One region of the Enterobacter sp. PL_is379 genome, then DNA from elsewhere that is predicted to be linked to it. Evidence: predicted binding sites of a transcription regulator. Region 1 holds the regulator's gene; each other region holds the start of a gene.

The links. The regulator CRP, encoded in region 1, controls carbon source genes, mostly activating them, when cyclic AMP is high. The targets are predictions, from matches to a motif close to ATGTGANNNNNNTCACAT.
Region 2: ydfZ (putative selenium delivery protein YdfZ) is a predicted target of CRP. The motif match lies at 3,748-3,765, and genes of this name have one in related genera.
Region 3: msrB (peptide-methionine (R)-S-oxide reductase MsrB) is a predicted target of CRP. The motif match lies at 1,799-1,816, and genes of this name have one in related genera.
Region 4: AC0TOY_RS19455 (glycine dehydrogenase) is a predicted target of CRP. The motif match lies at 3,754-3,771, and genes of this name have one in related genera.

The regions. Positions count from the first base shown of each region.
Region 1 covers NZ_JBVPGT010000020.1:21,251-26,600, reverse strand. The annotation lists gene argD (bifunctional acetylornithine/succinyldiaminopimelate transaminase) at 1-364, shown strand, start outside; gene AC0TOY_RS02785 (YccS/YhfK family putative transporter) at 361-2,448, opposite strand; gene crp (cAMP-activated global transcriptional regulator CRP) at 2,506-3,138, opposite strand; gene AC0TOY_RS02775 (OsmC family protein) at 3,450-3,854, shown strand; gene AC0TOY_RS02770 (phosphoribulokinase) at 3,921-4,790, opposite strand; gene AC0TOY_RS02765 (YheU family protein) at 4,821-5,039, opposite strand; gene AC0TOY_RS02760 (hydrolase) at 5,036-5,350, opposite strand, start outside.
Region 2 covers NZ_JBVPGT010000030.1:114,992-120,341, forward strand. The annotation lists gene AC0TOY_RS14740 (Zn-dependent oxidoreductase) at 1-278, shown strand, start outside; gene AC0TOY_RS14745 (MFS transporter) at 352-1,719, shown strand; gene AC0TOY_RS14750 (mannitol dehydrogenase family protein) at 1,940-3,403, shown strand; gene ydfZ (putative selenium delivery protein YdfZ) at 3,447-3,650, opposite strand; gene AC0TOY_RS14760 (universal stress protein) at 3,938-4,369, shown strand; gene AC0TOY_RS14765 (GntR family transcriptional regulator) at 4,403-5,089, opposite strand; gene ydfG (bifunctional NADP-dependent 3-hydroxy acid dehydrogenase/3-hydroxypropionate dehydrogenase YdfG) at 5,181-5,350, opposite strand, start outside.
Region 3 covers NZ_JBVPGT010000028.1:215,959-221,308, reverse strand. The annotation lists gene AC0TOY_RS11885 (D-hexose-6-phosphate mutarotase) at 1-525, opposite strand, end outside; gene gapA (glyceraldehyde-3-phosphate dehydrogenase) at 598-1,593, opposite strand; gene msrB (peptide-methionine (R)-S-oxide reductase MsrB) at 1,934-2,347, shown strand; gene AC0TOY_RS11870 (YeaC family protein) at 2,389-2,667, shown strand; gene chiD (chitinase ChiD) at 2,728-3,990, opposite strand; gene pncA (bifunctional nicotinamidase/pyrazinamidase) at 4,213-4,854, opposite strand; gene ansA (asparaginase) at 4,864-5,350, opposite strand, start outside.
Region 4 covers NZ_JBVPGT010000032.1:123,960-129,309, forward strand. The annotation lists gene mpl (UDP-N-acetylmuramate:L-alanyl-gamma-D-glutamyl-meso-diaminopimelate ligase) at 1-728, shown strand, start outside; gene yjgA (ribosome biogenesis factor YjgA) at 802-1,353, opposite strand; gene pmbA (metalloprotease PmbA) at 1,449-2,801, shown strand; gene cybC (cytochrome b562) at 2,843-3,229, shown strand; gene AC0TOY_RS19450 (hypothetical protein) at 3,274-3,474, shown strand; gene AC0TOY_RS19455 (glycine dehydrogenase) at 3,872-4,210, shown strand; gene AC0TOY_RS19460 (SFCGS family glycine-rich protein) at 4,221-4,583, shown strand; gene AC0TOY_RS19465 (DUF4312 family protein) at 4,586-4,885, shown strand; gene AC0TOY_RS19470 (DUF4311 domain-containing protein) at 4,908-5,350, shown strand, end outside.

The DNA of each region.
Region 1 (5,350 bases):
CGGTAACCCGCTGGCGAGCGCCGTGGCGGGTGCCGCGTTCGACATCATCAACACGCCAGAGGTGTTGAACGGCGTCAGCGCGAAGCGCGAGCTGTTCGTAAAACACCTGCAAAAGATTGACGAGCAGTACGATGTGTTCAGCGAGATCCGCGGGATGGGGTTATTGATTGGTGCCGAGCTGAAGCCGCAGTATAAGGGCCGCGCGCGCGACTTCCTGCACGCCGCCGCTCGCGAAGGGGTGATGGTGCTGAACGCCGGACCGGACGTGATGCGTTTCGCACCTTCGCTGGTGGTGGAAGACAAAGACATCGAAGAAGGATTAACCCGCTTTGCCGCCGCGGTCGCGAAGATCGTAAAAGGTTAATACGCCGTCCGCTTCAACCTGCGGGTTAGCCAAATCCCGTGATGCGGACGCTGACGCCATGCCACCGACGAAATGGTGTGCATGGTGTTCAGATGCCCCAGTACGCGCTGCAAATGCTGTTCCAGGGTGCTCATTGGCCCGTGGGTTAACGTTTCCGGCGCTTCCAGAATGTTCGAATCTCCCGACTCACCCGGCGAGTCATACTCCAGACGCTGCTGACACCGCTGCAACGCAATTTCACACGACTGCAAATAGCGCTGCGCCAGATCCGGCGTGAGCATCGTGTGCTCGCGCGCAAGCGTGGTCATGGCGTTAATGTGCTCGACGATAAACTGGCTGTGCGTCACCCAGAGCTTCATGTCTGCCAGATAGTGCGAGTTAAAGCCCGGCTCCTGCATCGCCTGGTTGAGCGAGTTGAACAGGGCGTTGTGCGCCTGGTTGACCTTCATGCGCTGATACGCCAGCGGGGAGGGCTGCGGGTCGTCGCTCAGGATCAGGCGAATGGCCTGCTGGTCGGCTTCCAGCGCGTCGTGGGCGTTCTGGCGCAGCAGTCCACTTTGCCACTGCGGCCACAGCCAGACCATGCCGCCAAAGGCAATCAGGCAGCCGATCAGGGTATCAATCAGCCTGGCGACAATAAACTGTTCGCCATTGAGCGTGAGCAGCTGCAGGGTGTATACCGCCGTCACCGTAAACCCCACCATCGCCCAGCCGTAGTTTTTGCGGATAATCAGGTAGCTCACCAGCGTGATCGCCAGCATGCCTGCCAGAGTATAGCCTTCCGGCACGTGGAAGTGCAGCGTCACGCCCGCGATGATCAGCCCGGCCATGGTGCCGCCCGCCCGATGCAGAATACGCACCCGCGTGGCGCCGTAGCCGTTCTGGGTGACAAACAGCACGGTCATTAAGATCCAGTAGGGTTTCGGCAGATGCAGCGCCATGCCCATCAGGCTGGCGGTACTGAGCATCACGCTAATTCGTGCGGCGTTGCGCAGGGCGGACGATTTAAGAGAAAGATAGCTTTTGAGCGCGGGCAATAGCGGCAGCCGTTTCTGCTTATCCGCCATCAGGTCGCGGGGATAAAGCGGGCGCTGCGTGCGCAACACGCGGGCGATACGGCTGAAGTGCCAGGCGGCAAACTGGCCGACGGGGTTATCCGGATGCTGACGAGCGATTTTCTCCAGCGCGCCCAGCTGCTTATCCATGTTAAAGCGCGTCGGGTAGCGGTGATAGAGAATATCATCGGCCAGCACGCGCAGGCGTGCGGACACCGTCTGCGCGTTCCAGCGGATCACCGCTTCGGCGTGGCTGCGCTCGACCAGCTTTTGCACCTCCTGCGGGTGGTGCAGGCTAACGGAGATATGCTCCTGCAGATCCAGCCCGACCTGGAAGGTGCGCAGCAGCCGTTTGTACTCGTGGTTCTTGTTGGCGGCGAGCATATGAAGCTGCTGATAGCACTGGCTTATCAGATCCACCACCTTCTGCTGGCGCGTCAGCAGGGGCGGTAAGGATTTTTCCGGATCGGTATGCTGGGTCAGCAGGGTGTATTTGGCTTCGCAGTAATCCGCAAGCTGCACATAGAGCAGGCTCAGGGATTCACGCAGCGGCTGCTCCCGCCACAGCCAGAACCAGAACCAGTTAAACAGGCCGTACCATAATGTCCCCAGGGCGTAGATCAGCAGCGGCTCCCACACCGGCATATTCCCGGCGAGGCTCAGCGTGAAAATGGCCGCAATCAGCGACGCGGGAAGCAGGCGGGCGTGCAGCGAACTGATTTCCGCCGTGACGCCGAGGGTCATCGCCAGCACGGTCAGGATCAGCGGCAGCGGAATATCACGAGCCAGTAAAAGCTGTACGGCGAGGCTACAGCCCGCAAACAGGCAGCCGCCGATAATCAGGCGTTTGAAAAAGCGCTTATGCGGCGTGTCCAGACCAGCAATGTTGCAGCAGGCGGGTACAAGGGAAAACAGCAGGCCTTGCTGAAGATGCCCGAGGATCAGGCCTATGGCCACAGGAAGACACAACACCAGCGTTTGTCGCAGTGCGTAGTTAACTTCCGGGTGATAGATCAGCCTGCGCCACATGGGGAATAGAGACAAAAACGGCGTGACACCTTGCGATGGCACGCCGTTTAAGCGGAATTAACGCGTTCCGTAGACCACGATGGTTTTACCGTGGGCGGAGATCAGGTTTTGATCTTCCAGCATTTTCAGGATACGGCCCACAGTCTCACGGGAGCAACCGACGATCTGACCAATTTCCTGACGGGTAATTTTAATTTGCATGCCGTCCGGGTGGGTCATGGCGTCTGGCTGTTTCGCGAGGTTCAGCAGGGTCTGTGCGATACGGCCGGTAACGTCCAGGAAGGCGAGGTTGCCCACTTTCTCTGAGGTGACCTGCAGACGGCGCGCCATCTGGGAAGAAAGACGCATCAGGATGTCAGGGTTAACCTGAATCAGCTGACGGAACTTCTTGTAAGAAATTTCAGCCACTTCACATGCTGTCTTTGCACGAACCCAGGCGCTACGTTCCTGGCCCTCTTCAAACAGGCCCAGTTCACCGATGAAATCGCCCTGGTTCAGATAAGAAAGGATCATCTCTTTCCCTTCTTCATCTTTGATCAGCACTGCCACCGAGCCTTTAACGATGTAATACAACGTTTCCGCTTTTTCACCCTGGTGAATCAGCGTGCTCTTCGATGGGTACTTATGAATGTGGCAATGAGACAAGAACCATTCGAGAGTCGGGTCTGTTTGCGGTTTGCCAAGCACCATGCGCTGTTATCCTCTGTTATAAGCTGTCACCAGAGTCATCAGATGCATCCGGACTCTGGGGTTGCAATCGAATTCTTACCCATACCCTGGGAAGTCGGCTACCGTAACGTTTCGCAGCCAGTAAAGTTTGATGTCCTCTGCATACATGTGTAACGTCAATGTATTACTGTAGCATCCTGAGTGTTTTAGCATAGCTTTCGCCGCGTGTCTCCTGGTGTCTCGCTTCAGCATGATGCAGGTCGCCTTCCATTGCGAGAAATGTAACGCACGCGTAATCTGTCACCAAAAATGCAACGTTGGAGTTTAAGAATATGCAAGCGCGCGTGAAGTGGGTTGAAGGTTTAACGTTCCTGGGCGAATCCGCGTCAGGGCACCAGATTTTGATGGACGGTAACTCCGGCGATAAAGCGCCCAGCCCAATGGAAATGGTGCTGATGGCGGCAGGAGGATGCAGCGCTATTGACGTGGTGTCGATTCTGCAAAAAGGTCGTCATGACGTGACGGATTGTGAGGTTAAACTCACGTCAGAACGTCGCGAAGAGGCGCCACGCCTGTTCACCCATATTAATCTGCACTTTGTGGTCACCGGTAAAGAGTTGAAGGACGCAGCGGTCTCGCGTGCGGTGGACCTGTCTGCGGAGAAGTACTGCTCTGTGGCGTTAATGCTGGAGAAAGCGGTAAAAATCACGCATTCGTATGAAGTGGTCGAGGCTTAATTATTGGGGCATCGTGCGTGTTGATGCCCTCACCCTAACCCTCTCCCACAGGGAGAGGGAACATGTTCACGCAATCTGCTTCCCTTCCATCAGTCGCTCCACCAGCGGCGTCATGATGAGCTCCATCGCCAGCCCCATTTTTCCGCCCGGCACGACTAACGTATTCATGTGCGAAATAAACGAGCCCTGCAGCATGGCCAGTAGCCAGGGGTAATCAATGCCTTCGAGATTGCGGAAATGGATCACCACAAAGCTCTCATCAAGGGACGGGATACTTTTGGCGGCAAACGGGTTGGAGGTGTCCACCGTCGGCACGCGCTGGAAGTTGATATGGGTACGGGAGAACTGCGGCGTCAGGAAGTTGATGTAATCTTCCATGGAGCGCACCACCGAGTCCATCACCGCCTCTCGCGAATGGCCGCGCTCGCTCATGTCGCGCGTCAGCTTCTGGATCCACTCCAGGTTAACGATAGGGACCACGCCGACCAGCAGGTCCACGTGGCGCGCCACGTCGTGTTGAGGGGTGACCACGCCACCGTGCAATCCTTCGTAAAACAGCACGTCGGTGGGTTCCGGCAGCGGTTGCCACGGGGTGAACGTCCCCGGCACCTGATTCCAGGGAACAGCTTCATCATAGGTATGCAGATACTTGCGGGACTGCCCTTTGCCGCTCTGACCGTACTCTATAAAGGTTTGTTCCAGCAGGCCGAAGTCATTGGCTTCCGGGCCGAAATAGCTGATGTGTTTACCCAGATCGCGCGCTTTACGGATGGCCATGTCCATCTCCGGACGCGTGTAGCGGTGAAAGCTGTCGCCTTCGACCTCAGCCGCACGAAGATTCAGCTGGGCGAAAATCTTGCGAAAGGCGAGGCTGGTGGTGGTGGTTCCCGCACCACTCGACCCCGTAACGGCAATAACCGGATGTCTGGCAGACATAGCAACTCCCTGACTTAAAAGGGTGGAAGATCAGCCGTGAAACGCGTTGCGGGGCATGATATTGACCGTCTCATGCAGTTCTGACCACACCAGCACCACGTCGCCGCTTTTCAGCTGGCGCTTTACATCGTTGACCTTTTGCTCAAGCGAGCGTTCCTGTTCACCATAATCGGTGCCTTCGCGTAATACAAAGCTTTCAATCAGATTATCGAGCGTTTCGGGAGCCAGATCCTGCCAGGGAATAATCATTTTGCACCGTCCAGATAAGGGGTTAGCCAGTCAGGAATACGCGTCTCAAGCCACATTTTCGGGCGGCGCAGCGTACCGCCGATAAACCCGACGTGGCCGCCGTGCTCGGTCAACTGATAGTGAACGTTGTCGGGCAGGAATTCCTGAGCGGGGATCGAGTGATGATCCATAAACGGGTCATCTTTGGCATGAATGATCAGCGTCGGCTGCGTGATCTTGCTGAGCAGCGGCATGGCGCTGCACTGACGATAATAGTCAATCGCATCGGCGAAGCCGTGGATTTTCGCGGTGATCAGGTCGTCGAACTCGCG
Region 2 (5,350 bases), on a different contig from region 1:
TGGCCTCTCCGGCGGCGCGCATCGTGCTGATGGGCTTCTCCAGCGAGCCGAGCCAGATTGTTCAGCAGGGCATTACCGGCAAAGAGCTGGCGATCTTCTCCTCGCGCCTCAATGCCAACAAATTCCCGGTCGTCATCGACTGGCTGAAGAGGGGGCTGATCGACCCGGAAAAACTGATCACCCATACTTTTGACTATCACCACGTAACAGACGCCATCGAACTGTTTGAGAAAGATCAGCGGCAGTGCTGCAAAGTCTTACTCACGTTCGGCCAATAATCATTTACGCGATTAAGGGCCTGCGCAGACAGGCTCTATGTGGTTCGCATCTTACCTTTCAGAGATAGCCATCATGACACAAGCACAACCGCAACGATCCACTGCCGATCTGGTGAAAGCCGCCGTTTCCGGCTGGCTCGGCACCGCTCTGGAGTTTATGGACTTTCAGCTTTACTCACTGGGGGCCGCCCTGGTCTTCCATGAGATCTTCTTCCCGGAACAGTCAGCCGCGATGGCGCTGATCCTGGCGATGGGCACCTACGGCGCAGGCTATATCGCACGCATTGTCGGCGCCTTTATCTTTGGCAGAATGGGCGACAGCATTGGCCGTAAGAAGGTGCTGTTCATCACCATCACCATGATGGGGATCTGCACCACGCTGATTGGCGTCCTGCCGACCTACGCGCAGATCGGGATTTTTGCCCCGGTTCTGCTGGTGACGCTGCGCATTATTCAGGGGCTCGGGGCCGGGGCTGAGATTTCCGGAGCCGGGACCATGCTGGCGGAGTACGCGCCGAAAGGAAAGCGCGGCATCATCTCCTCGCTGGTGGCGATGGGCACTAACTGCGGGACGCTAAGCGCCACGGCGATCTGGGCCATCATGTTCTTTGTCCTTGACCGTGAAGAGCTGCTCGCCTGGGGCTGGCGCGTGCCGTTCCTCGCCAGCGTCGTGGTGATGATCTTTGCCATCTGGCTGCGGATGAACCTCAAGGAGAGCCCGGTCTTTGAGAAAGTGAACGATGCACAAACCGTTCAGCCGGACACATCGCTCGGTTCAATGGTGAAAAGCAAATCCTTCTGGCTGGCGACTGGCCTGCGTTTCGGCCAGGCGGGCAACTCGGGTCTGATCCAGACGTTCCTCGCGGGGTATCTGGTCCAGACGCTGCTGTTCGATAAGGCCATCCCTACCGATGCGCTGATGATCAGCTCCATTCTCGGGTTTATCTCCATCCCGCTGCTGGGCTGGCTTTCCGATAAAGTGGGGCGCCGTCTGCCGTACATTATCCTCAATATCTCCGCCATTCTGCTCGCCTACCCGATGCTGTCGATCATTGTCGATAAGAGCTATGCGCCGGGGACGATCATGCTCTCTATCATCGTTATCCATAACTTCGCCGTTCTGGGTCTGTTCGCGCTGGAAAATATCACCATGGCGGAGATGTTTGGCTCGCGAAATCGCTTTACCCGTATGGCCATCTCGAAAGAGGCGGGCGGTCTGGTAGCTGTGGGCTTTGGTCCGGTACTGGCGGGGATCTTCTGCAATATGACCGGCTCCTGGTGGCCGATTGTTGCCATGCTGGTGGCCTATTCCGTGATTGGGCTGCTCTCGGCGATCCTGATGCCGGAAGTGCGCGACCGTGATTTGAGCGCGGCGCAAGACGCAGCGGAGTCCTCACCAGAAGAGCGTGTGGGTTACGGCGCAATCTCCTCGCGGCGCTGATGGCTTATATCTTGAGTGATTTATCACACAACTTTATGTTTATGTCACACCACATGAGCAAAAGTTAATATAAATCAAAATCTCAAACGTCAGTATCAGTATGGTTGATGGCAGTTATTTTTTTACCCCAACTGCCATTCTAGTTGGTGTAGTCAGCAGGCGCTGCCGCTTCAGAAAGAGCGGCAGCGAACCACAGCTTTCTAATTAACGAGTCTTAATCATGGAAAATACCTTATTACAGGCCAACGCGACGCTGCCTCAGTACGATCGCGACAGCCTTAAAGCACGCATCGTTCATTTAGGCTTTGGCGCATTTCACCGGGCGCATCAGGCAGTGTATGCCGATATCCTCGCCGCTGAGCACGGCAGCGACTGGGGTTACTGTGAGGTTAACCTGATTGGCGGCGAGCAGCAGATTGCCGATCTGAACGCGCAGGATAATCTCTATACCGTGGCGGAGATGTCTGCCGATGCGTGGACCTCCCGCGTGGTGGGCGTGGTCAAAAAGGCCCTCCATGCGCAGGTAGACGGGCTGGAGACGGTGCTGGCAGCGCTGTGTGAACCGCAGGTGGCGATTGTCTCGCTGACCATCACTGAGAAAGGGTACTGTCACTCACCAGCGACCGGGCAACTGATGCTCGATCATCCGTTTATCGTCGCCGACCTGCAAAACCCACACCAGCCGAAATCTGCGCCGGGTGTCGTCGTGGAAGCGCTGGCGCGTCGCAAAGCGGCGGGTCTGCCGGCGTTTAGCGTGATGTCCTGTGACAACATGCCGGAGAACGGTCACGTGATGCGCAATGTCACCTGCGCGTATGCCCGGGCGGTAGACGGTGAGCTGGCGGACTGGATCGAGGCTAACGTCACCTTCCCGTCAACCATGGTGGATCGCATCGTGCCCGCGGTCACCCCCGAAACGCTGGATAAAATAGAACGGCTGACCGGCGTGCGCGATCCGGCGGCAGTAGCCTGTGAACCGTTCCGTCAGTGGGTGATCGAAGATAACTTTGTTGCGGGCCGTCCGGAATGGGAAAAAGCTGGCGCCGAGCTGGTGTCGGACGTGATCCCGTTTGAAGAGATGAAGCTGCGCATGCTCAACGGCAGCCACTCGTTCCTGGCGTATCTGGGCTATCTGGCCGGATACCAGCATATCAACGACTGTATGGAAGATAAGAACTACCGCCTCGCCGCGCACGCGCTGATGCTTAACGAGCAGGCGCCTACGCTGAAGGTCAAAGGCGTTGATTTAGGTCGTTATGCCGATCTCCTGATTGCCCGCTACAGCAACCCGGCCCTGCGCCATCGGACCTGGCAAATTGCGATGGACGGCAGCCAGAAGCTTCCGCAGCGCATGCTGGATTCCGTGCGCTGGCACCTGGTGCATCAGAAGCCTTTCCCGCTGCTGGCGCTGGGCGTGGCAGGGTGGATGCGCTATGTCGGCGGCGTGGACGAGCAGGGTAATGCGATTGACGTGAGCGATCCGCAACTGGCGGTGATTCAGGCGGCGGTGAAGGGCAGTGCGGAAGGGGAAAGCCGGGTTAACGCGCTGCTCGGCATCGAAGCCATCTTCGGCAAAGAGTTACCGCAGGAAGCAGGCTTTGTTGATGCGGTGATGAAGGCGTACCAGACGCTGCTGCAAAAGGGTGCGAAAGCGACCGTGGCCCAGTACGTCTCTCAACGGTAATTCAGCACATGCCGCCGTTCGCGGCGGCATGTCTACGCACAGCTTAGTGCATCCCCAGGCGAATCAGCTCAATCGGCTCGAACTTACCTTCGCATCCTTCCACTTCAACCGTTTTGCTGCGGCGCACCTGCGCGGCATCCAGCCCGTCGCTGTGGATCGCTTTAATCACGCCAGTTTTGCCCGTGCCGCTAATCATGACGCGGCTGCCGGTGGTGATTGCATTGCGGTTACGGTCGTATGTCATCATGGTATTTTCTCCTCTCTAACCTGTTCGTTACGGCGCTATTTCAGGGTTGCCGTTCACGGAGCATATAAATACGCCTGTCTGCATCACATGTTTTTGTTTTTGATCAAACTCACACTTTTTTCTTTATTGTGCCGGGCACTGACGGTTCACGACAGCAATTTACAAAGCAGACCGTTATTTTCATTAATTGATAGTTTCGACAGGGAAGCGTTGAGGGTTGGTTTATATTCCCGGTGCCATTCTGGGTACAGGAAATAACCCTTTCATCGGAATAAGGAGTCAGGCTTATGTATAAGAAGATTTTGATGCCTGTTGATGTGTTTGAAATGGATTTGAGCGACAAAGCGGTTCGCCACGCGGCAAACCTTGCGAAGGCAGAGGGCGCCTCGATTACCCTGGTCAATATTCTGCCGGCCAGCAGTCGGTCCCTGCTGCGCGGATTTAACGCCGATATTAAAAAGTTCGAAGAATATATGACTGAAGAATCCGGGAAGAAAATGAACGCGTTAAAAAGACTGTTCGATATCTCGCCGGAGAAAATTGACACCCTCGTTCGCTTTGGCAACGTCCGCGATGAAATTATCAGGCTGAGCAAGGAAGGGGAATATGACGTGATTGTCATCGGGTCGAAAAATCCGGGCATCACTACCCATCTTCTGGGATCAAATGCGGAATCTATCCTGCGCTACGCCACAATTCCGGTATTAGTCGTTCGCTAAACCCATCGCCGCACCCGAAAGGGGCGGCGAATATCACTCTTCGCTAAACCACTCGCTATTTTCCTGACGAATCAGCTGCACGGATTCGCTGATTTCCTGCAGATGCAGCGTCATCGCTTTTTCCACAGCGTCCGCATCGCGTTTTTCCAGCGCGCTGAAAATATCATGATGCTGTCGGAGCAGCATTTCCGGCGGGGAGACGTGATCGAGGCTCATGTAGCGCACGCGGTCGATGTTGGCCTTGATGTTCTCGATGGTGTCCCATGCAAGCTGGCAATCGGCAATCTGCGCCAGTTTCTGGTGGAATTCATCATCAAGCTGGAAGAAGTCATTCAGCTGCTTACGGTCAATCGCAATCCGCTGCTGATGCAGGTTCTGCTCCAGCAGGTAACACTGGTTGTCGTTGATGAGCGTTGCGGCACGCCGCGCCACCGCGCATTCAATGGCCTGGCGAACGAAACAGCCGTTGCGCACCTGAGAGAGGGAGATTTTGTTGACGTAGCTGCCGCGCTGCGGGCGGATCTGAATTAGACCGTTTTCCGCAAGCTTAATAAACGCTTCACGCACCGGCTGCCGGGAAACGTCAAACCGCACGGAGACCTCTTTTTCTGAAAGCGGCGTTCCCGGTGGGATCAGACAATGGACAATATCACGTCGCAAAATGCGATAGATTTGCTGGTTTACGGGCTGGGTGGGATTGAGTTGCGATTCAGCGGCCATGAGTTGTCATTTCTCAGAGAGTTAGCCCGAACATACTACCATTCTTTTATAATCCGAAACAGACCCGGCCCGCAGGCCGGGAAGGGTCGATTTAGCCACGATGGACGCTAAGTCCGGCAAAACTCTGGCTGACTGGCATCATTTCTACGGTATTGATGTTGACGTGTTTTGGCAGCGTCGCCACCCACCAGACCGTTTCGGTGACATCTTCCGGCGTCAGGGCGTTCGCGTTTTCATAGGTTTTGTCCGCTTTCGCGTCAT
Region 3 (5,350 bases), on a different contig from region 1:
CACTGCGCCGATATCACCTACGTTGAAGTAGGTGTGCAGGGCTGCGGTGGTTTCAAACTCACCGTGGGCTTCCAGTTCGATTTCACAGGTTTTACCCAGCTTAAAGCGGGCATACAGGGTGAAATCATGCGGCCAGAGGGCGCGGGTTTCATCATTAGCCTGCAGCTCAAAGGTCAGCACGGCGCCGTTGTCATCTTCGTTGTGCGCTTTCAGCGTCCACTGCTGGTTACGGGCAAAACCGTGAGAAGGCAAACCCTGCTGGGCGGACGGGCCGAACCACGGCCAGCAGATCGGTACGCCACCGCGAATAGCCGCCCCTTTTTTGAAGGAGGTCGCATCGCTCAGCCATAAGCCTTCGGCTTCACCTTCCGGTTTCCAGGAGAGCAGGTGGGCGCCGTTCAGCGCCACGGAGGCTTTAACGCGTGGATGGTCAACGACGATAACGTCGGCACCGTCAATCTGACGGCGGGAAAGCACAGGGGTAAGTTGTTCGACTACCGGAAGTGCAAAAATTTTATTAATCATTAAGCAATCCTCTGTCTTATAAATAAAAAAGGCGACCGAAGTCGCCTTTTTGGATCAAGCACTCATCTCAACTTATTTGGAGATGTGAGCGATCAGGTCCAGTACTTTGTTAGAGTAGCCAGTTTCGTTGTCGTACCAGGATACCAGTTTAACGAAGTTGTCGTTCAGTGCGATACCCGCTTTAGCATCGAACACGGAAGTGCACACTTCGCCGTTGAAATCGGTAGATACAACGTCGTCTTCGGTGTAGCCCAGAACGCCTTTCATTGCGCCTTCGGAAGCAGCTTTGATTGCTTTCTTAATTTCTTCATAAGAAGCAGCTTTTTCCAGACGAACGGTCAGGTCAACAACGGATACGTTAGGAGTTGGAACGCGGAACGCCATACCAGTCAGTTTGCCATTCAGTTCTGGCAGTACTTTACCTACAGCTTTAGCAGCACCGGTAGAGGATGGGATGATGTTCTGAGCCGCGCCACGGCCGCCGCGCCAGTCTTTGTGAGACGGGCCATCAACGGTTTTCTGAGTAGCGGTGGTTGCGTGAACGGTAGTCATCAGACCTTCGATGATGCCGAAGTTGTCGTTGATAACTTTAGCCAGCGGTGCCAGGCAGTTGGTGGTGCAGGATGCGTTAGACACGATATCCTGGCCAGCGTAAGTTTCGAAGTTTGCACCACGAACGAACATTGGGGTGTTGTCTTTTGAAGGACCAGTCAGAACAACTTTCTTCGCACCCGCAGTGATGTGTTTACGTGCAGTTTCGTCGGTCAGGAAGATACCGGTTGCTTCAGCAACAACGTCAACACCGATTTCGTTCCATTTCAGGTTAGCTGGGTCTTTTTCAGCAGTAACGCGGATGGTTTTGCCATTAACAACCAGGTGGCCGTCTTTCACTTCAACGGTGCCGTCGAAACGACCGTGAGTTGAGTCGTACTTCAGCATGTACGCCATGTATTCAGCGTCCAGGAGATCGTTGATACCAACGATTTCGATGTCAGAACGTTTCTGAGCAGCACGGAAAACAATACGGCCGATACGGCCAAAACCGTTGATACCTACTTTGATAGTCATATATTCCACCAGCTATTTGTTAGTGAATAAAAGGTTGCCTGTAAAATTACAAAAACCTTACGCAGCGTCAAGCGGAATCGTGTCAATCATTGCGACAAATCAATCCTGTGACTAACGTTTGTGCGACTGACTCGCCTCACTTTCCCTTTGAGCTTGCACCCATATGGGGGCTGCGCCGGGATTTTAAAGGCCTCGCAGGATAAAAATGTGAGCATGATCACAATTGCCTGACCGCCTTTTCGCGACACATAAGTTTAGATCAAAAGTGCACGCAAGGGTGTTAATGTTTTGTTAGAATCCGGGTTAAAAGATGTCTGTTTCTACAGCGAGATGTAAGCATATGTCGAACCAACGTAACCCTGAAGATTTGAAAAAAAACCTCACAGAAATGCAGTTTTACGTGACGCAGAATCACGGGACGGAACCGCCGTTCACCGGGCGTTTACTGCACAACAAGCGGGACGGCGTCTACCACTGCCTGGTCTGTGATGCGCCGCTGTTTAATTCACAAACGAAATTTGATTCTGGCTGCGGCTGGCCGAGCTTTTACGAGCCGGTGAGCGATGAGGCCATCCGCTACCTGACCGACTCGTCACACGGCATGGTGCGCACGGAAATTCGCTGCGGCAACTGCGATGCGCACCTTGGGCACGTCTTCCCGGATGGCCCTCAGCCCACGGGCGAGCGTTTCTGCGTGAATTCAGCCTCAATGAGCTTCACCGATGATGAGAATGGCGACCAGATTAAGGGTTGAAAAAACGATTCAGCAAATTATTCCTTCGAAAGGGCAGGATTGTGAATATTGAAGACATGATTAGCGGGATGACGCCGGAGATTTATCAGCGTCTGGTGACCGCCGTAGAGCTGGGAAAATGGCCCGATGGCGTCGCGCTGACCCCGGAGCAAAAAGAGAACAGCCTGCAGCTGGTGATGCTGTGGCAGGCGCGCAATAACACCGACGCGCAGCATATGACGATCGACACCCAGGGCCAGATGGTAATGAAGAGCAAGCGCGAGCTGAAAGAAGACTTCGGCATCACGCCGAAGCCGATTGCGACGATGAAAATGCAATAACGGTGCGGGTTGATGCCCTCACCCAACCCTCTCCCACGGGGAGAGGGCTTGATTGTCTTACTACTTATGCGTATGCGGGATCCCGAGCGACGCCGCCAGCTGTTTCGCTAACTGATTGTTGTTATCAGCCCCGTACTCCCAGAACATCGCTCCGGCGAGCCCTTTCTCTTTGATGTAGTCCGCTTTGATCGCAACGGAACGTGGGTTCTCATAGGAAATCGCAAACAGCGCGTTGCCATCGGCACCCTTCACCGACAGCCACGGCACTTTTGCCTGGTCGTCCCAGTGCTCGGTAAAGCGCTTCTGCGGATCGTTCAACAGCTTCTTCACGATATCGTTGTACTTCACGTAGGTATCTTTGGTCAGGTCATAGCCGAGTGACTTGAACAACCCGATCTCCTGCGGTCCGAAGTAGGGCTGGGTAACCGGATTTTTTTGCGCATCCGGTTTGGTCCAGTCGATCCCCGGCTCTACGGCGCGTTTCGGCACGCGGTCATAGAAACCAATCCCGAGATTCATCTGCTGCGGCTTCAGTCCGGCGGCCAGATAGTTGTTCACCACAAAGTCCACGCTGTATTTGTCCGCGGCGGCCACCGTCGGCCAGGTGCTGGAGTCATACAGGTTGGCGTTAAAATACTGCGTACCGTACGCCATGTCGTAGGTCATCAGGTTGATGTAGTCGAGCAGGGGGGCGATAGCTTTGACATCCACCCAGCTTTTCGGACTTTCCGCATTCGCGCCTACCGCAATGGTGACCAGCTTTTTATGCCCGAACGCGTCGCGCATCTCCTTCAGCAGGGCGGTAAAATTATCCCGGTCGGCAGGCTGGCTTGCCACCAGCCCCCAGGCGCCGTTGACCGGATACTCCCAGTCGAGATCGATCCCGTCCAGACCATATTTGTCGACAATCTCCTGCGCGGAGCGGATGAACACCGCGCGACTCTCTTGGGTTGCCGCTGCGCCAGAGAAGCCGCGCGCGCCCCAGCCGCCGACGGAAAGCAGCACTTTGAGGTTCGGGTTTTGCTTACGCAGAGTGGGGATTAAGGCCAGATCGGACGCCACTTTTGGCGATAGCCAGATTTGATGCAGCTTAGCCGGATCTTTCAGCGCGGCGTTGGTTTCGTCTTTTTCGTCGTTATAGACCAGACCAAACGAGTAGTTCAGATGGGTGATCTGGCGAACGTCCAGTTTATTGATATCGCCACCCGGTCCGGCGGTGACATCGCCACCCCCGTTAAAGTAGCCCACGGACATCATGGAACTGGCGGAGGCAACTGACGCGCAAAGCAAGGGTAATGCTGCCAGCAAGGGCAAACGTTTCATACAAGTTCCTCTTTGACTTAATAAAATTAACCACGCCACGGAAAAGGCGTGGCGAAAAAACAGCCTAAAGAGAATAGCATTGCCGCTTCGCTGAGGATGCGAGGGAGTTCACTTTATGGGGATCGGAGAGGGGGGATTGCCGGGTGGCGCTGACGCTTACCCGGCCTACAAAATCAAAGAAGTAGGCCGGGTAAGGCGCAGCCGCCACCCGGCTTAAAAGGCCTAAGCCTGCGTCTCCAGCCAGTCTTCGAGCGTATACAGCGTCGCGCCTTCCGCAGCCATATCCATAAACGCCTGAGCGCTGTCCTGCGGGTGAATGTTCACCCCGCGGCAGCCGTCGGTGATGACGCTGACGGTATAACCTAACTGGAGCGCATCGAGCACGGTGAACTTCACGCAGTAGTCCGTTGCCAGTCCCAGCACGATCAGCTCCGTGATTTCGTGATGACGTAACCACGCGTCCAGCGCCGTTTTCTGGCGATGCCCGTTATCAAAAAACGCGCTATAGCTGTCGATAGCCGGGTTTTCGCCTTTATGGAACACCGCGTCGATGGCTTTCTGATTCAGGAGCGGATGCAGTGCTGCGCCTTCCGTCTGCTGTACGCAGTGATCCGGCCAGAAGGTTTGCGCCAGCCCGTCGAGCTCTCCCTGAGTGAAAGGTTCGACGTTATGCTGGCTGGCAAAGCTGCCGTGGTTTGCCGGGTGCCAGTCCTGGCTTGCGACAACCGCTTCGCCGCGGGCTTTGCACCAGTCAATCAGCGTGTTGGCCACGTCAACGGTGCTGTCACCTTCGGCGACGGCCAGCGCACCGCCCGCGCAGAAATCATTTTGCAAATCGACCAGTAGCAGGGCGCGTTGCTTCATGAGCACTCCTTATTCGTCCGGGGTCAGCTCGCCGCGCAGGTTTTGCATCATCGCGCTGCGAATGGACTGAATGTCCAGATCCTGACTCAGTAAATAGTGAAGTTTAGTCAGCGTTGCCTCAACGGTCATATCGAAGCCGCTGATGACCCCCGCATGCGCCAGCGCGTTGCCGGTGGCATAGCCGCCCATATTCACTTTACCGGACATGCACTGGGTCAGGTTCACCACCACAATTCCGCGCTCGCTGGCTTCCTGGAGCTCTTTCAGGAATTCACCGTTCTGCGGCGCATTGCCCACGCCGTAGGAGCGCAGGATCAGCGCCTTCACCGGCTGGCGCAGGAAGTTACGCACCACGTCCGCAGAGATACCCGGATAGATGGTGACCACGCCAATCGGTTGCGGAGTAATCGGATGCACAATCAGCTCGCCGGCGGTGTTCGGCGCCGGAGGGGTTCCCAGACGACGGATATGAATACCGGCCTCCAGCAGCGGCTGC
Region 4 (5,350 bases), on a different contig from region 1:
TCCTGCCGGAGAACGACATCAACCTGAAACAGACGATGGCGATGGGATGCTGGAGCGAGCAGGAGCTGGTGGGCGAGCAGGGCCACTGGCAGGCGAAGAAACTCAACGCCGATGCCTCCGAGTGGGAAGTGCTGCTCGACGGTGAAAAAGTGGGTGAGGTGAAGTGGGGCCTGGTGGGCGAGCACAACATGCACAACGGCCTGATGGCGATTGCAGCAGCGCGTCACGTGGGCGTGCTGCCTGCGGATGCAGCCAATGCGCTGGGCTCGTTTATCAATGCCCGCCGCCGTCTGGAGCTGCGCGGTGAAGCCCACGGCGTTACCGTGTATGACGATTTCGCGCACCACCCAACGGCCATTCTGGCGACGCTTGCTGCCCTGCGTGGCAAGGTCGGCGGTACCGCGCGCATTCTGGCGGTGCTGGAACCGCGCTCGAACACCATGAAGATGGGCATCTGCAAAGACGATCTCGCGCCGTCATTAGGACGTGCCGATGAAGTCTTCCTGCTGCAGCCGCAGCATATTCCGTGGCAGGTGGCGGAAGTCGCCGATGCCTGCATTCAGCCTGCGCACTGGAGCGCGGATGTGGATGCGCTCGCGGATATGGTGGTGAAAGCCGCTCAGCCTGGCGACCACATTCTGGTGATGAGCAACGGCGGTTTTGGTGGGATCCATCAGAAGCTGCTGGACGGCCTTACGAAGAAAGCGGAAGCGGCCGCCGACGCGTAAAAAAAAGCCCGGTGGCGCTTGCGCTTACCGGGCCTACGTTCTTTTCTCCCTCGCCCCTCTGGGGAGAGGGGGATTACTCTTCGTTCTCAGACAGCTCGCGCAGATACTGGAAAATCAGGCGCGCAGACTTCGGCGGCTTATTCCCTTCTTTCTCTTTCTTCGCGTTGCGGATCAAGGAACGCAGCTGCTGGCGGTCGGCATCCGGCCACAGGTTCAGCACTTCCGGTACGGCGTCATCACCCTGTTCAATCAGACGATCGCGGATCTGCTCCAGCTTGTGGAACAGCGCAACCTGCTGGTTGTGGCGGTTTTTCAGCTTGTCCAGCGCCTGGCGGATCGGATCAACATCGCGCTGACGCAGCATTTTCCCGATAAGCTGAAGCTGGCGACGACGGCCTTCTTTTTTGATTTTCTGTGCCAGTTCAATGGCATCTCGCAGATCCTGGTCGAGCGGGATCTTATCCAGCGCGTTTTTACCCAGTTCTACCATTTCCGCGCCAAGCTGTTTTAACTCTTCGGCGTCACGTTTAATTTCACTTTTACTGACCCAGATGATCTCATCATCTTCGTCTTCGATGTCATCACCGGGAACGTCGTCGAGCCAGTCTTCGGGCTGCTTAGTCATGTCAGGCTCCTTAAAAAAAGAGGCTAATGTTACCAGTTAAGACGCGCACTGAAAAACGGTTCTCTGTTAGACTTCAGATAACTCTCTCTTACAGTATGGCATTTGCGATGAAAGTAACCTCACAAGTTGAAGCGCAGCGTAAGATTCTTGAAGAAGCCGTCTCCACCGCTCTGATGCTTGCTTCAGAAAAATCAGATGGCGCCGAAGTGGCGGTCAGCAAAACCACCGGCATCAGCGTGAGTACCCGCTATGGCGAAGTGGAGAATGTCGAATTCAACAGCGATGGCGCGCTGGGGATCACGGTGTATCACCAGAATCGCAAAGGCAGCGCGTCATCCACCGATCTCAGTCCGGATGCCATTGCCCGTACGGTGCAGGCGGCGCTGGATATCGCCCGTTATACCTCCCCGGATCCTTACGCAGGCGTGGCGGATAAAGACCTGCTGGCGTTTGATGCGCCGGATCTCGATCTTTTCCACCCGGCGGAAGTGACCCCGGACGAAGCGATCGAACTGGCCGCGCGCGCCGAGCAGGCTTCCCTGCAGGCGGATAAGCGCATCACCAATACTGAAGGCGGCAGCTTCAACAGCCACTACGGCATCAAAGTCTTCGGCAACAGCCACGGCATGCTGCAGGGCTACTGCTCCACCCGTCATTCTCTCTCCAGCTGCGTCATCGCCGAAGAGAACGGAGACATGGAGCGTGACTACGCCTACACCATTGGCCGCGCGCTGGGGGACTTGCAGTCTCCGGAGTGGGTGGGAAAAGAGTGTGCCGAACGCACGCTGTCTCGCCTGTCGCCGCGCAAACTCTCCACCATGAAGGCCCCGGTTATTTTTGCCAACGAAGTGGCGACCGGTCTGTTTGGTCATCTGGTGGGCGCTATCGCGGGCGGCTCGGTTTACCGTAAATCGACCTTCCTGCTCGATTCGCTGGGCAAGCAAATCCTGCCGGAATGGTTGACCATCGAAGAGCATCCGCACCTGCTGAAAGGGCTGGCCTCCACGCCGTTCGACAGCGAAGGCGTGCGTACCGAACGTCGTGACATCGTCAAAGACGGCGTGCTGACCCAGTGGCTGCTGACTAATTACTCCGCGCGCAAGCTGGGGCTGAAAAGTACCGGACACGCTGGCGGCATCCACAACTGGCGCATTGCCGGGCAGGGCCTGAACTTTGAGCAGATGCTGAAAGAGATGGGTACCGGCCTGGTCGTCACGGAGCTGATGGGCCAGGGCGTAAGCGGCATCACCGGAGACTACTCTCGCGGCGCTGCGGGCTTCTGGGTGGAAAACGGCGAAATTCAGTATCCGGTAAGCGAGATTACGATTGCCGGCAACCTGAAGGACATGTGGCGCAATATCGTTACGGTCGGTAACGATATTGAAACACGTAGCAATATACAGTGTGGTTCTGTACTTCTGCCGGAAATGAAAATCGCCGGCCAGTAATATCCGTAAAGGCGTTTTAATAATAAAAAAGGAAGTGAGCAATGCGTAAACACCTGTTAGCGATCGTCGCGGCTTCAACGCTGGTTCTTGGCTCTTCTGTGTTTGCTGCCGATCTTGAAGACGACATGGGCATCCTCGGTCAAAACCTGAAGGTGGTGCAGAAAACGGACAATGCGGCTGAAATGAAAGACGCGCTGACCAAAATGCGTGAAGCGGCGCTGGACGCACAGAAAGCGACGCCTCCGAAGCTGGAAAGCAAAGCGGCAGACAGCGCAGAGATGAAAGACTATCGCCACGGCTTTGACGTGCTGGTCGGCCAGATCGACGGCGCGCTGAAGCTGGCTAACGAAGGCAAAGTGAAGGAAGCCCAGGCGGCGGCCGAGCAGTTTGCGACCACGCGCAACACGTACCACCAAAAGTATCGTTAATTGGGTGCCTGAGCTGTACGTCCTTTGCCCGTATGCGGAGGCGCATGACGCGCCCCCGCATCCTTGCTCCCTACTGGCCGGAGCGACAATCCATCCTCGCTGTCACTGCAAAAGAATCGTTTCGAAAACTGATCTCGCACAGTGTTTTCCGCGTCACCAGCGTTAAGATGATTATTGTCAAAGCAATAATCATCAAAACTCCAATGCCTGGGTTTTGGCGTTTCATGGATGCCTCCTTGCTTTAAAGCGGGCGAGGTAGCGAACTCCACGGTCCGACGTGTCGTTTCGAGCCCCCGCCCTGATTTTCTATCAGGCGGGGCTTTCCACTTTCCGTCCCATGCCTGAGACGGTCAGTCTCAAGCACCCGTTGCCACTCTAGCGGATCCCCATAAGAAAACCTTATCCACGTCACATTTCTACGAGCCCGCTCGTAATCTTTTCCGCTTTGCTTGCCCCGTTTTGGCCGCGCAATAGCGTGATATTCATCACGTAAATGCAGCGGTTTATCCAGATTCACCGCATTTATGTGGCACAGATCACTGTCGCGGCTCGCCTTTCCACTTCGAAGTGGAAAACAACTCGCTACAAACAATTCCCCCCCAACGTTAGTTTTATTCCAGAGCCATTAACGGGGTAAGACCAGTGATTAACGGAGCGGTAATGAACGACGTTGGGGAACATGCGGAGCAAACAGAACAGCTCGCGAACACCATGCTGCAGCAGGTTTATGCCCTGCTGGCCCGAAACAACATCATCCCCAATGCGGTACAGGAGCAGATGCTCACCTCCCACGTGCGCGCCATGGCGCACCGGTCCGTGACCGGCGAGCCGCTGCCGGAGGTTGAAGCAGAGCTGTTTGACGAAATTTCACCGGATTCAATGCGGCTCGCCCGTGAAGTGGTCGCGCAGTTTGGCAATCTTCCTGATGAAGAAGCCTGGCTGCTCTCCGTTCACTTTGAAGTCGCGAAAGACAACCTTTAAGGAGCAACACATGGAACAGATTACAGTCGTGATTGGCGATCGCCTGGGTAAAGGTCAGAAAGTGGCTGCCGGTGTGGAAAAAGCAGGTGGACGCGCGGTGGTTGTGCCGGGCATGGCGGCGGACATGAAGCTCGGCGACATGATGAAAGCGGAAAACGCCACCTTCGGCATCTCCTTCTGCGGCAGCGGCGGCGCGGGAGCCATCACTGCCCAAACCAAATATGGCTACAAAGCCAAATACGGCATGCGTTCCGTGGAAGAGGGCGTGACCGCCATCAACGAAGGCTGCAACGTGCTGGGCTTCGGCTTTATGGATAAAGAAGAGCTGGGCGAGCGTCTGGTGCAGGCGTGGCAGAAAAAATACGGCGCATAAGCATGAAAGAACAGTTCACAACCACGGTGAGAGTGAAGGGAAAAGGCGACGCCAAAGCGCGCGCCTTTGCCGACGCGCTCAACCACGTTCAGGCCGCGGTGATGAAAGCTTCACCGCATATCTTACTGCGTATTGAGCCACAGGATGTGCAGGTCGTTCAGGCGCAAGAAGCGGTGCGTAAAGAAGCGTTTCTGTTCTTCTTTCTGCGCCGGGAAAGACGCACCTACAGCGTGGAGCTGGATGTGACCGTCAACGTGACAGCCATCAATCTCGACCAGGTGGATTTCGTCACGCAACGCTGATTATTCATAAAAGGGCAGACTGATGTTCTTAATTATATTAATAAAATCGCTCATCATTGGCGGCCTGGTTGGCGTCGGTGTCGGAGCCGGGGCTGCACGCATGTTTCATGCGCCTACCACACAGGGTATGGGCGCGTTTCGTACGTTGGGGGAACTGAACTCCTGTGAAGGGGATCCGGCGTCCCACTTCTCCTTTGGGTTAGGTTTCTTCTTTAACGCCTGGGCCTCTTCCGTGGCCGCAGGGGCTTTCACACAGGACGTTGACCACCGCATCATCCCGAACTGGGGTGCTGCTGCACTGATGATCAAAAACCGTAACGTCGGCGAAACGCTGCACGATCCGCGCAAAATGGCGATTGCCTGCGGCCTGATCGGCATGATTGTCGTGACCTTCCTTAACCTTACCGCCTCCTCCGTACCGGCTGCGCTTCAGGTCACCGCCGTCAAGGTGCTGGTGCCGGCGGC